2 regions of the Faecalicatena contorta genome follow, and region 1 is predicted to be linked to the other one. Evidence: predicted binding sites of a transcription regulator. Region 1 holds the regulator's gene; the other holds the start of a gene.

Region 1 (5,432 bases):
CACCTCAAGGGAGAGGAGACATCCACCAACTCAGTTGCAACCATTTTTGCATGGACCGGAGCTTTAAGAAAGCGCGGAGAACTGGATGGAAACCATGATTTGATGGCATTTGCAGACAGACTGGAAAAAGCGACCATTGACACAATAGAATCCGGAAGCATGACAAAAGATCTGGCGCTGATTACAACGATTGAGAATCCGACGGTTCTCAACAGTGAGGACTTTATCAAAGCGATTGCAGCAAGGCTGTAAATTTTATCTACAATACAAAAACGGACCGGCACGCAGCTCTGCATGCGGTCCTTTTTTCTGATCTAGGAAATTTCAAAGGAATTTCCTAGATCAGAAAAGCCCTGCGGGGGATGCACACGCCGCGATAAGGTATATAGCCGCAAAGCGGCATCGCGGCGGCGTCAAAGTGTGCAAGCCCCTCATAAGTGAGGAGATGGGGATTTGAGGTGGGCTTGCCCGCTTTGTTCGAAAGGAGTTGAAGTGGGCTTCCCCATTTTGGCCTTATTCTGCAAGTTCTTCCCATTTTTCATAGAGAATCTCCAGTTCCCCTTCATTGGAAGCCTTTTCTGCAGCAAGTTCCTGGCATTTGACCGAGTTGGAATACACATCTTCATGAGTCATCAGCTCATCGATCTCTTCATTTCTTTCTTCCAGTACAGTGATGCGTTCTTCCGTCTTTTTCAGTTCATTCTGTCTTTTGCGCTCCCTGGCCTGCTGTTCCTTCTGTTCCTGCCAGCTCAGTTTTGCGTCTGAAACAGATTCCTTCGGAATACCAGAATTATCCGTTCCCCTGGCTGCAGGGGAAGTATAGACGGCCGTCAGTTCCTCCTTTTTCTCCAGATAATAGTCATAATTGCCGATATAGTTTACAAAGGTCTGATTCACCAGCTCTAATATGCGGGTGGCTGTCTGGTTGATAAAATAGCGGTCGTGTGAGACGTATAATACGGTACCGGTATAGTCGTTAACCGCTTTTTCTAATATCTCTTTTGAGGTGATATCCAAATGGTTTGTGGGCTCATCGAGGATTAGGAAATTGGCCTCAGAAAGCATCAATTTTGCCAGCGATACGCGACCCTTCTCGCCGCCGCTCAGGTCCCCGATCAGTTTGTACACGTCATCACCGGTAAACTGGAATGCGGCGAGCGTATTTCTGATCTGCGTATTATTTAGGGTTGGATAGTCATCCGAAATCTCGTCAAATATATTTTTTTGGTCATGCAGCACATGGTGTTCCTGATCGTAATAACCGATTCTCACCTTAGATCCCAGGGTAAAGGAGCCCGTATCCGGGGGAACCACTTGATTGATAATCTTAAGCAGCGTGGTTTTCCCGGTGCCGTTGTCACCGATTACAGCCACATGTTCGCCGCGTCTGATATCAAAGCTGATATCCGTAAATAAGGTTTGACTGTCAAAACTCTTAGACAGCCCCTCCACTGAAAGCACGTCGTTGCCGCTCAGGCAAGAGGGTTCCAGAGAAAAATGAATCTCCTTCGCCGCCTCCTGGGGCTTATCGACCAGCGTCATCTTATCTAGCAGTTTTTCACGGCTTTCCGCGCGCTTGATAGACTTCTCACGGTTGAATGAACGGAGTTTTTCAATGACGGCCTCCTGATGCTTGATTTCCCTCTGCTGGTTCAGATATTCTTTCATCATGGCGTCCCGGATCTGTTGCTTTTTGTCCGCATAGGCCTTGTAGTTGCCGGCGTACATCCGGACAGTCCCATGTTCGATCTCCACCACTTTTGTAACCACCCTGTTTAAGAAGAAACGGTCGTGGGAGACGATAAATACAGCGCCCGGGTAGTTCAGCAGATAGGTCTCCAGCCAGGTGATGGAGTTCAAATCCAGATGGTTTGTTGGCTCATCCAGAAGCAGAATATCGGGTTTTGTGAGGAGCAATTTTCCCAGGGAAACTCTTGTTTTCTGGCCTCCGGAGAGGGTGTCCGTTTTTTTGTCAAAATCCTCCTCCTGGAAACCAAGTCCTTTGAGGACGCCTGTCAGCTCGCTTTCGTAAGCATAACCATTCTGTGCCTCAAACGATGACATCATGCGGTGATAGGTATCGAGCCTGCTCTGAAGGGCTTCACCGCTCAGAGACTTCAGTTCCTTTTCAATAGCACGGATTTGATTTTCCAACTCGATAATATCAGCCTTTGCTGTCTTTACTTCCTCATATATGGAGCGGCCGCCCTCGAGTTTCTGCTGCTGTGCAAGATATCCGAGAGTTTTCCCTTTTGTAACTACAATTTCACCGCTGTCGACTGGCTCTTCCTTTACGATCATCTTTAGAATGGTGGATTTTCCAGCCCCGTTTACTCCGACCAGAGCCGCTTTTTCCCTGTCTTCTATATGAAAAGAGCCGTCTCTGACAATGACCTGTCCACCGAAAGCTTTATTGAGATTATGGCATGCAAGTATCATAAGAAACCTCCTGTTGTCTTCTGTATCGGGCCTCCCAGTTGTACTTCAGCCGCCGAACCCCGCTTGTTGTCTTAAAAAATAAGCATTAATTTTCAGCTATGCTGAAAACCTGTCCGCGGGGCATGAGCTGCGGGATGCCTTTGAGTATACTTATTTCATTATAACGAAAATAGTTTAAAATACAACTAAAATTTGACTTTGCCCGTACAATTCTATATAATATGAAATAGATTAAGTTTGGAGGGGATAGCTGTGGAAGATAGAGAGATATCACGTGCGGTAATTGGACGGCTGCCCAGATATTACAGATATTTGGGAGAATTACTGGATGCAGGAGTAGAACGGATTTCATCAAATGACCTGAGCAAGAAGATGAGCGTCACTGCATCTCAGATTCGCCAGGATTTAAACAACTTCGGTGGCTTCGGCCAGCAGGGATATGGATACAATGTTAAGTATCTCTATACAGAGATCGGAAAGATTCTGGGACTGAACAGAAAACATAACGTAATCATAATAGGAGCGGGTAACCTGGGGCAGGCGCTTGCCAATTACGCGGCCTTTGAAAAGAGCGGTTTTATACTGCAGGGTATTTTTGATGTGAATCCAAGACTGGAAGGGGTAACAATACGAGGAATCCCGATCCGTATGATGGACGACCTGAGAGAATTTGTTGAAAATACGGACATAGAGATTGCCGCACTGACGATTCCAAAGTCAAAAGCGGTGGAAGTAGCCGATATGCTTGTTGAGAATGGTATCAAGGGCATATGGAATTTTGCGCACACTGATCTGCACCTGCCGGATGATGTGATCGTAGAAAGTGTACATTTGTCTGATAGTTTGATGAAACTGTCCTATAATATCAGCCGTTACAATGAAGAACATGATAATTGATTAATAATATAAAACGTGTAACAAAGGTGCTGCGCCTTCGTTGCACGTTATTTCGCTTATTAGGAAACGTGCGCCTATCAGATACAATCCCATTGGGGATACGCACAGTGGTATTAGAGGCAGATGCCAGTGCGGCCGCTGCGGACGCGGGTTTCACAAGCGAAACTCTATAAAAATAAAGGAGAGTGAGTATATGAGATATCTGCCTACCGGTGAATGGATGCAGAAAGCTGACAATTACACGATCCATGAGATCGGGATTCCCTCTATGGTGCTTATGGAGCGGGCTGCTCTGGCGGCAGTGGCCGTCATGGAGCAGGAAAAGATCAATACACACAGAACGCTGGTGGTCTGCGGCTCCGGCAACAACGGCGGCGACGGCTTTGCAGTTGCGCGCCTGTTAAAAGAAAAAGGCTGTGATGTTGAGGCCGCTTTCATCGGAAACGAAGAATCCAGGTCTCCTGACTGCATGCAGCAAATGAAAATCGCTGAAAATTGCGGTGTTCCTGTAGTAACAACAATCAGCAGGAAGGAATATACTGTTATAGTGGATGCCGTTTTCGGCGTGGGCCTGAACCGGGAAGTCTCGGGAGCATACGCGGCAAATATTAAAAAGATGAATGCGCTGCCGGGGCAGAAGGTTGCCATAGATATCCCTTCCGGCATCTGCTCAGCCACAGGAAAGGTACTAGGGACGGCATTTTCAGCCGATCTGACGGTTACTTTTGAGTGCGAAAAGCTGGGCTGTGTTTTACATCCAGGCTGCCAATATGCCGGAAAAACTGTTGCCGTATCCATCGGAATCAGCCGGAAGCTTTTTGAAAAAGAACCGGGTGTCTGCTACACATTTGAAAAATCGGACCTGCCGGAGCTGATCCCGCCCCGAAGGCCCAATTCACATAAAGGAACCTATGGGAAGATCCTGATGATTACCGGAAGCCGCGGTATGTCGGGCGCCGCATATCTGAGTGCGAAGGCCGCGTATAGATGCGGCGCGGGTCTGGTCCGGATTTATACACATGAAGATAACCGGGTGATATTGCAGCAGCTTTTACCGGAAGCGATTGTCAGCACTTATACTGAATATGAGGAAGAAGCCATTCGTGATCTCCTCGCATGGGCGGATGTGGTCTGCATTGGCTGCGGGCTGGGACAGAGCCGTGTTACGGAGAGTATCTTAACTCAGGTCGTGAAAGAGGTTCAGATTCCCTGCGTGATAGATGCAGATGGACTGAATATACTGGGGTGCCATCCGGAATTGCTTGAAGAGCGGGAGCGGCCCATTGTCCTGACCCCGCACTTGAAAGAAATGTCCGGCCTGCTGGGCTGTTCTGTTACAGAGCTGCAGGAAAAGCGTTTCGAGATGACCAGGTCTTTTACAGACAGAGCTGGTGTTGTTTGCGTCTTAAAGGATGCACGTACAATTGCGGCCAAGTGGGATCGTCAGATATTCGTCAATACTGCAGGAAACAGTTCCATGGCAAAGGCCGGGGCCGGAGACGTGCTCGCGGGAGTCATTGCAGGGCTGATGGCGCAGGGACTGAAGCCTTATGAGGCGGCTGTCTGCGGAGTATACCTGCACGCCTGCGCAGGAGACGAGGCCAAAGCCGCCAGGGGTTCCTACAGTGTGCTGGCAGAAGATTTAACGGCGGGAATCGGGGACTGCCTAAAAAGAACAGAGGAGAGTATGGAGCAATGAAACAGTTTAACAGGGTATTTGCCAGGGTAGACCTGGATGCCGTATCATATAATATGGAACAGATGAGGCGGCGGATTGGGGAAGGGGCGCAGATCATCGCCGTGATAAAGATGGATGGGTACGGCCATGGCGCCGTGCCGATTGCGGAAATGTTTGAAGAAAAGGATTACATATGGGGCTACGCCACCGCAAGCCTGGAGGAGGCTGCAGCTCTCCGGAAGGAAGGGATTAAAAAACCAATTCTCGTACTCGGCTGTATTTTCCCGGAGCAGTATGAGGAGATGATTCTTAAGGATATCCGTGCTACTGTTTATATGAAGGAGATGGCGGAAGGCATGTCAAAAGCCGCGGCAAAGCTCGGCAGAACAGCACATATACATATTAAAGTTGATACAGG
Region 2 (5,432 bases), 170 kb from region 1:
GTTCAATCACAGAAGTGTACGAGTATCGGGAAATCAGGAAGGCAATAAAAGATCCTGATAAGGTTGTTATATTCAGTACATCACCATCAGTCAGGGTCGGACTTGGGGAAGAGTTCGGAATGCTGCCCGGAAGTTTTGTGGAAGGAGGGATGGTGGCTGCACTCAGGGCACTCGGTGCGGATTATGTGCTGGATACGAATTTTGCAGCGGATCTGACCATTATGGAGGAAGCCTCAGAACTGGTGGAGAGAATTACAGGCAGTAAAGGGGTACTGCCCCAGTTTACAAGCTGCTGCCCGGGATGGGTTAAGTTTGTTGAGACATTTTATCCCGAGGTGCTCCCGCATATCTCCACGTCAAAAAGCCCTATTGGAATGCAGGGGCCTACGATAAAGACCTATTTTGCGGAGCAGAGGGGAATTGATCCAGATAAAATCGTAAATGTTGCCGTTACTCCCTGTACTGCGAAGAAATTTGAAATACGCCGGGAGGAAATGCGGGATTCTGCCGACTATTATTCCAACGAAGACCTCCGTGACATGGATCATGTCATCACAACGCGTGAACTGGCTCGCTGGATGCGGGAGGATGGCTTAGATCTCAGCAGCGTAGGGACAAGTGAATACGATGAATTAATGGGGGAGGCTTCCGGTGCCGGTGTCATATTCGGGAACACTGGCGGAGTCATGGAAGCAGCGGCCCGCACGGCGTATTATCTTGTGAGCGGGACAAATCCTCCGGAAGATTTCCTGAATCTCGAGCCCGTGAGGGGAATGGACGGTGTGAGAGAAGCGGATGTGGAGATCAGCGGTATTCATTTGAAGCTGGCAGTGATCCATGGTACGGAGAACGCGCGAAGATTTCTGGAACAGTGGAAACATGGGGACGTCCATTATGATTTTGTTGAAGTAATGGCATGCCGCGGCGGCTGTATCGGCGGGGGAGGCCAGCCAAAGACGGAGATTCCAATGAGCGATGAAATCAGAAACGCACGGATTTCTTCGCTATATGAAAGGGATGCACACATGAAGCTGAGGCTAAGCCATGAAAATCCCGAAATCACTAAACTTTACAGAGAATTTTATAAGTCTCCGTTAAGTGGTTTGGCAGAGAAGATGCTTCATACGACTTATAGAGACAGATCTAATGATCTAGGGCCGGAGGGAAAAAAGAATCCGGACAAACAGAAATCCCAGGAGCTGGAAAAAGTGGTATTATATATAGAAGAAACAGAAAACATAATTGAGAAGGAGACAGGTATTATGAAAAAATGGAAATGCAGTGTATGCGGATATATTCATGAGGGAGAAAATCCGCCAAAAGAGTGTCCGATCTGTAAGGTACCGGCAGACAGGTTTCAGGAACTGAAAGAGGAAGCGCCGGCAAAAGCACCGAAACCAGCTGGTGCAGCAGGAAAGCCGGCGCCGGGCTCTAAGACAGAAAAAAATCTGATGGAAGCTTTTGCCGGGGAATCTATGGCGAGAAATAAGTATACATATTGGGCGGATGTGGCGAAGGAAAACGGACTGGAACAGATGGCAGCCATTTTCCTGGAGACAGCGGAGCAGGAGCGTGAGCATGCAAAGATGTGGTTCCGTGCATTCCATGGGATCAACGATGTGGAGCAGAATCTGGTGGATGCGGCTGCAGGCGAGAACGAAGAGTGGACCCAGATGTACAAACGGATGGCAGAGGAAGCTAAAGCGGAGGGGTACGATGAGATAGCGGCTAAATTTGAGCTTGTAGCGAAGGTCGAAGCACAGCATGAAAAGCGGTATCTGCGTCTTCTGGAGAACTATAAGGCGAATAAGACATTTGCCGGGGAAGCGCCGCTTGGGTGGAAGTGCAGAAACTGCGGTTATATACACGAAGGGGCCGACGCACCGGAAGTATGCCCGGTCTGCCAGTATCCAAAGGCTTACTTTGAACGTCAGGCACACAATTACTAGTACATCGAAAATAAGTAACTTGCTGTTATGCTGAGGAGGCGGAAAGCAGCAGGGAAGCTGAATAGAATGTAAGAGCCCGGCAGGACTCCCGGGGAGGCGTAATCAGGAAATAATTGATCTACGCGTCTCACGGGAGCTGTTTTATGTTTACCGGACAGTGCATCGTAAAATGATTGTCAAGTAAAATAATCATAAAATTGTAAACAGCAGACTTGTATTGCATGCCCTGAGATTTTACATTTTTATACAAGATATTGTGGTTTTGGCGTTGATCGGAAGAAAAGTATGTGAAAAAAATATCAAATCTTGGATTTTATGAATTGAAATTTTGGGTTAAGTAGTATATACTAGAATAGGCAGAAATTTTGGTTTTATTTCAAACAAATTAAATAATATGGAGGGCTAGATTATGAGCTACAACGCTACAGAAAACTCAGCGAGCAGACGAATTGCCATGCTGCTTGATGAGGGAAGCTTTGTTGAGATCGGCGGTGCTGTTACAGCAAGAAGCACTGATTTCAACTTGCAGGCAAAAGATACTCCGGCTGACGGTGTGATCACCGGTTACGGGGTAATTGACGGTAATCTTGTTTATGTGTACAGCCAGGACGCTACAGTTTTAAAGGGCGCGATCGGTGAGATGCACGCGAAGAAAATCGCCAATATTTATGACATGGCAATGAAAATGGGAGCACCAGTTATCGGGCTGGTTGACTGTGCAGGACTGAGACTTCAGGAGGCTACAGATGCGCTGGAAGCTTTCGGAAGTTTATACTTCAAACAGTCCATGGCTTCAGGCGTGATTCCACAGATAACTGCTGTCTTTGGAATGTGTGGCGGCGGCTTAGCAGTTGTGCCTGGGCTGACAGATTTTACTTTTATGGAGAGTAAAGAAGGAAAGCTGTTTGTAAATTCACCAAATGCTCTGGAAGGCAACATTGATTCTAAGTGTGATACTTCCTCAGCAGAATATCAGAGCAAACATGCAGGTCTGGTAGACGTGATCGGTAATGAAACCGATATTCTGGGACAGATCCGCGCGTTAATCTGTATGATTCCTGCCAATAATGAAGACGATCTTTCTTATTCAGAATGTACGGATGACCTTAACCGTCTCTGTGCTGACATTGCGAATGCCGCAGAAGATACAGGCATTGCACTGGCAGAACTTTCTGATAATCATATTTTCTTTGAGACAAAGAAAGAATACGCAAAAGATATGGTAACCGGATTTATCCGTCTGAACGGCATGACAGTAGGCGCTGTTGCAAACCGTTCTAAAGTATACGACGCCGAAGGCAATGTGGCGGAGGCATTCGATAAAGCCCTTTCTGTAGATGGCTGCAAAAAAGCGATTGATTTCGTGAATTTCTGCGATGCATTTTCTATTCCGGTTCTCACACTGACCAATGTTACAGGATTTGCTGCAACGATGGAATCAGAGAAGAACATGGCAAGAGCAGTTGCAAGACTCACTTATACATTTGCCAATGCAACAGTTCCAAAAGTAAATGTTATTGTTGGAAAAGCTTATGGCAGCGCATATGTTGCTATGAACAGTAAATCTATCGGGGCAGATATGGTCTATGCATGGCCCGAAGCAGAGATCGGTATGATGGACTCCACACTGGCAGCTAAGATTATGTATGCTGATGCAGACGCTGATATTCTCAAAGAAAAGGCGGCAGAATATAAGGCGTTGCAGTCAAGCCCGCTGTCAGCTGCAAGAAGAGGATATGTGGATGCGATGATCGAACCGGCAGAGACCAGAAAATATATAATCGGAGCATTCGAAATGCTGTTCACAAAAAGAGAGGACCATCCGGATAAGAAACACGGTACGGTTTAGTGAGGTGAGGCAAAGTGAAGAAAAAAATCAGTTTATTAGCTCTAGTCTTTCTCCTCATCTTCAGTTTTACAGGATGCGGCAGTAAAGCAAAAGACGCAGCAGAATATGACCAGGCTACATTGCAAAGCTACGCTGACACAATTGTACAGAGTTTCAGCAGCATGACAGATGATGATCTTAACAGATTCGAGGATATGTCAGATTTGGAACTGAATCTGACTTTGATGCAGTCGGGGATTCCGGTTGAAGGAGATAACTTCCTGACTATTATTGAGGCATGGAAGGCTGGCATTAATGAGTGTGGCGCTGTTACCAGTGTTGACAGTTATGAGCTGGCAACCACGAACAGTGGTGCAACACTAACGGCAAAAGCAGTATTTGAAGACAGAAAAGGTGAAATTTCATTTACCTTTGATGAAAAGATGAACATGGAAAGCCTGACGGTCAGTGCAGATTATTCGACAGGCGAGATACTGGAAAAGGCAGGGCTCAATACAGTCCTTGGAATGGGTACTGTATTTGTTGTATTAATTTTCATTTCTTTTATAATTTCTTTATTTAAGTTTATACCTGCTATTGAAAAGAAATTCAGTAAAAAAGCAAACGTAGCCCCGGCCGCACCGGCTGCAGCGCCAATTGCAGCAACGCCGGCAGTACCGCAGGCCGCGGATCATGATGGAGAGCTTGCCGCAGTTATAGCAGCAGCGATTGCAGCGGCTGAAGGCACTTCTACGGATGGATTTATAGTCCGTTCAATCAAGAGAAGAAAGTCAAATAAATGGAGTTAATCAGGAGGATATAAGAGATGAAGAATTATACAATTACAGTAAATGGCAATGTATATGATGTAACCGTAGAAGAAAAGGGCGCAGGCGCGGCACCAGCAGCACCTGTAGCAGCACCAGCTGCAGCACCGAAGGCGGCTCCGGCGCCTGCAGCAGCGGCTCCGCAGGCAGCGGGCGGTATCGAGGTTAAGGCGGGAGCAGCCGGAAAAGTATTTAAAATCGAAGCAAACGTAGGACAGAGTGTTCAGGCCGGAGATGCAGTCGTTATTATCGAAGCCATGAAGATGGAAATCCCTGTAGTAGCCCCAGAGGCAGGAACAGTTGCTAGCATTAATGTAGCAGTAGGCGATGCCGTTGAATCAGGAGCAGTCTTAGCTACATTAAACTAGTTCACCAGGAGGTTTGACAAATGGAATATATTTCAAATACGTTGGGAAACCTCGTGCAGCAGACAGCATTTATGAATCTGACCGTTGGAAATCTGATTATGATCGTTGTTGCATGTGTTTTCCTATATTTAGCAATCAGGCACGGCTTTGAGCCGCTGCTGCTTGTTCCAATCGCCTTCGGTATGTTGTTGGTTAATATCTATCCTGATATTATGCTGCATGCTGAGGATGCTGCTAACGGGACAGGCGGACTTCTCTATTATTTTTATTTGCTCGATGAATGGGCGATCTTACCATCTCTGATATTCCTCGGCGTTGGTGCAATGACAGATTTCGGTCCGTTGATTGCCAATCCAAAGAGTTTCCTTCTTGGTGCAGCAGCACAGTTCGGTATCTTTGCGGCTTACCTGGGGGCTATGGCATTGGGCTTTTCAGACAAAGCAGCTGCCGCCATCTCAAT

Evidence for each region. Region 1 encodes Rex, which represses fermentation and respiration genes when NADH is low (regulators of the CRP and FNR family bind a similar motif). Its sites were predicted from a motif close to ATTGTTAANTANTTAACAAT; they were not measured.
Region 2: the regulator Rex is predicted to act here: its motif matches at 2,234-2,253, upstream of MWG26_RS10875 (acyl-CoA carboxylase subunit beta).

The regions. Positions count from the first base shown of each region.
Region 1 is NZ_BQNQ01000001.1:2,613,041-2,618,472, reverse strand. It holds gene MWG26_RS11690 (NADP-dependent isocitrate dehydrogenase) at 1-252, shown strand, start outside; gene abc-f (ribosomal protection-like ABC-F family protein) at 514-2,439, opposite strand; gene MWG26_RS11680 (redox-sensing transcriptional repressor Rex) at 2,692-3,336, shown strand; gene MWG26_RS11675 (NAD(P)H-hydrate dehydratase) at 3,530-5,035, shown strand; gene alr (alanine racemase) at 5,032-5,432, shown strand, end outside.
Region 2 is NZ_BQNQ01000001.1:2,442,481-2,447,912, forward strand. It holds gene rbr (rubrerythrin) at 1-1,949, shown strand, start outside; gene MWG26_RS10875 (acyl-CoA carboxylase subunit beta) at 2,359-3,798, shown strand; gene MWG26_RS10880 (OadG family transporter subunit) at 3,813-4,586, shown strand; gene MWG26_RS10885 (biotin/lipoyl-containing protein) at 4,604-4,972, shown strand; gene MWG26_RS10890 (sodium ion-translocating decarboxylase subunit beta) at 4,993-5,432, shown strand, end outside.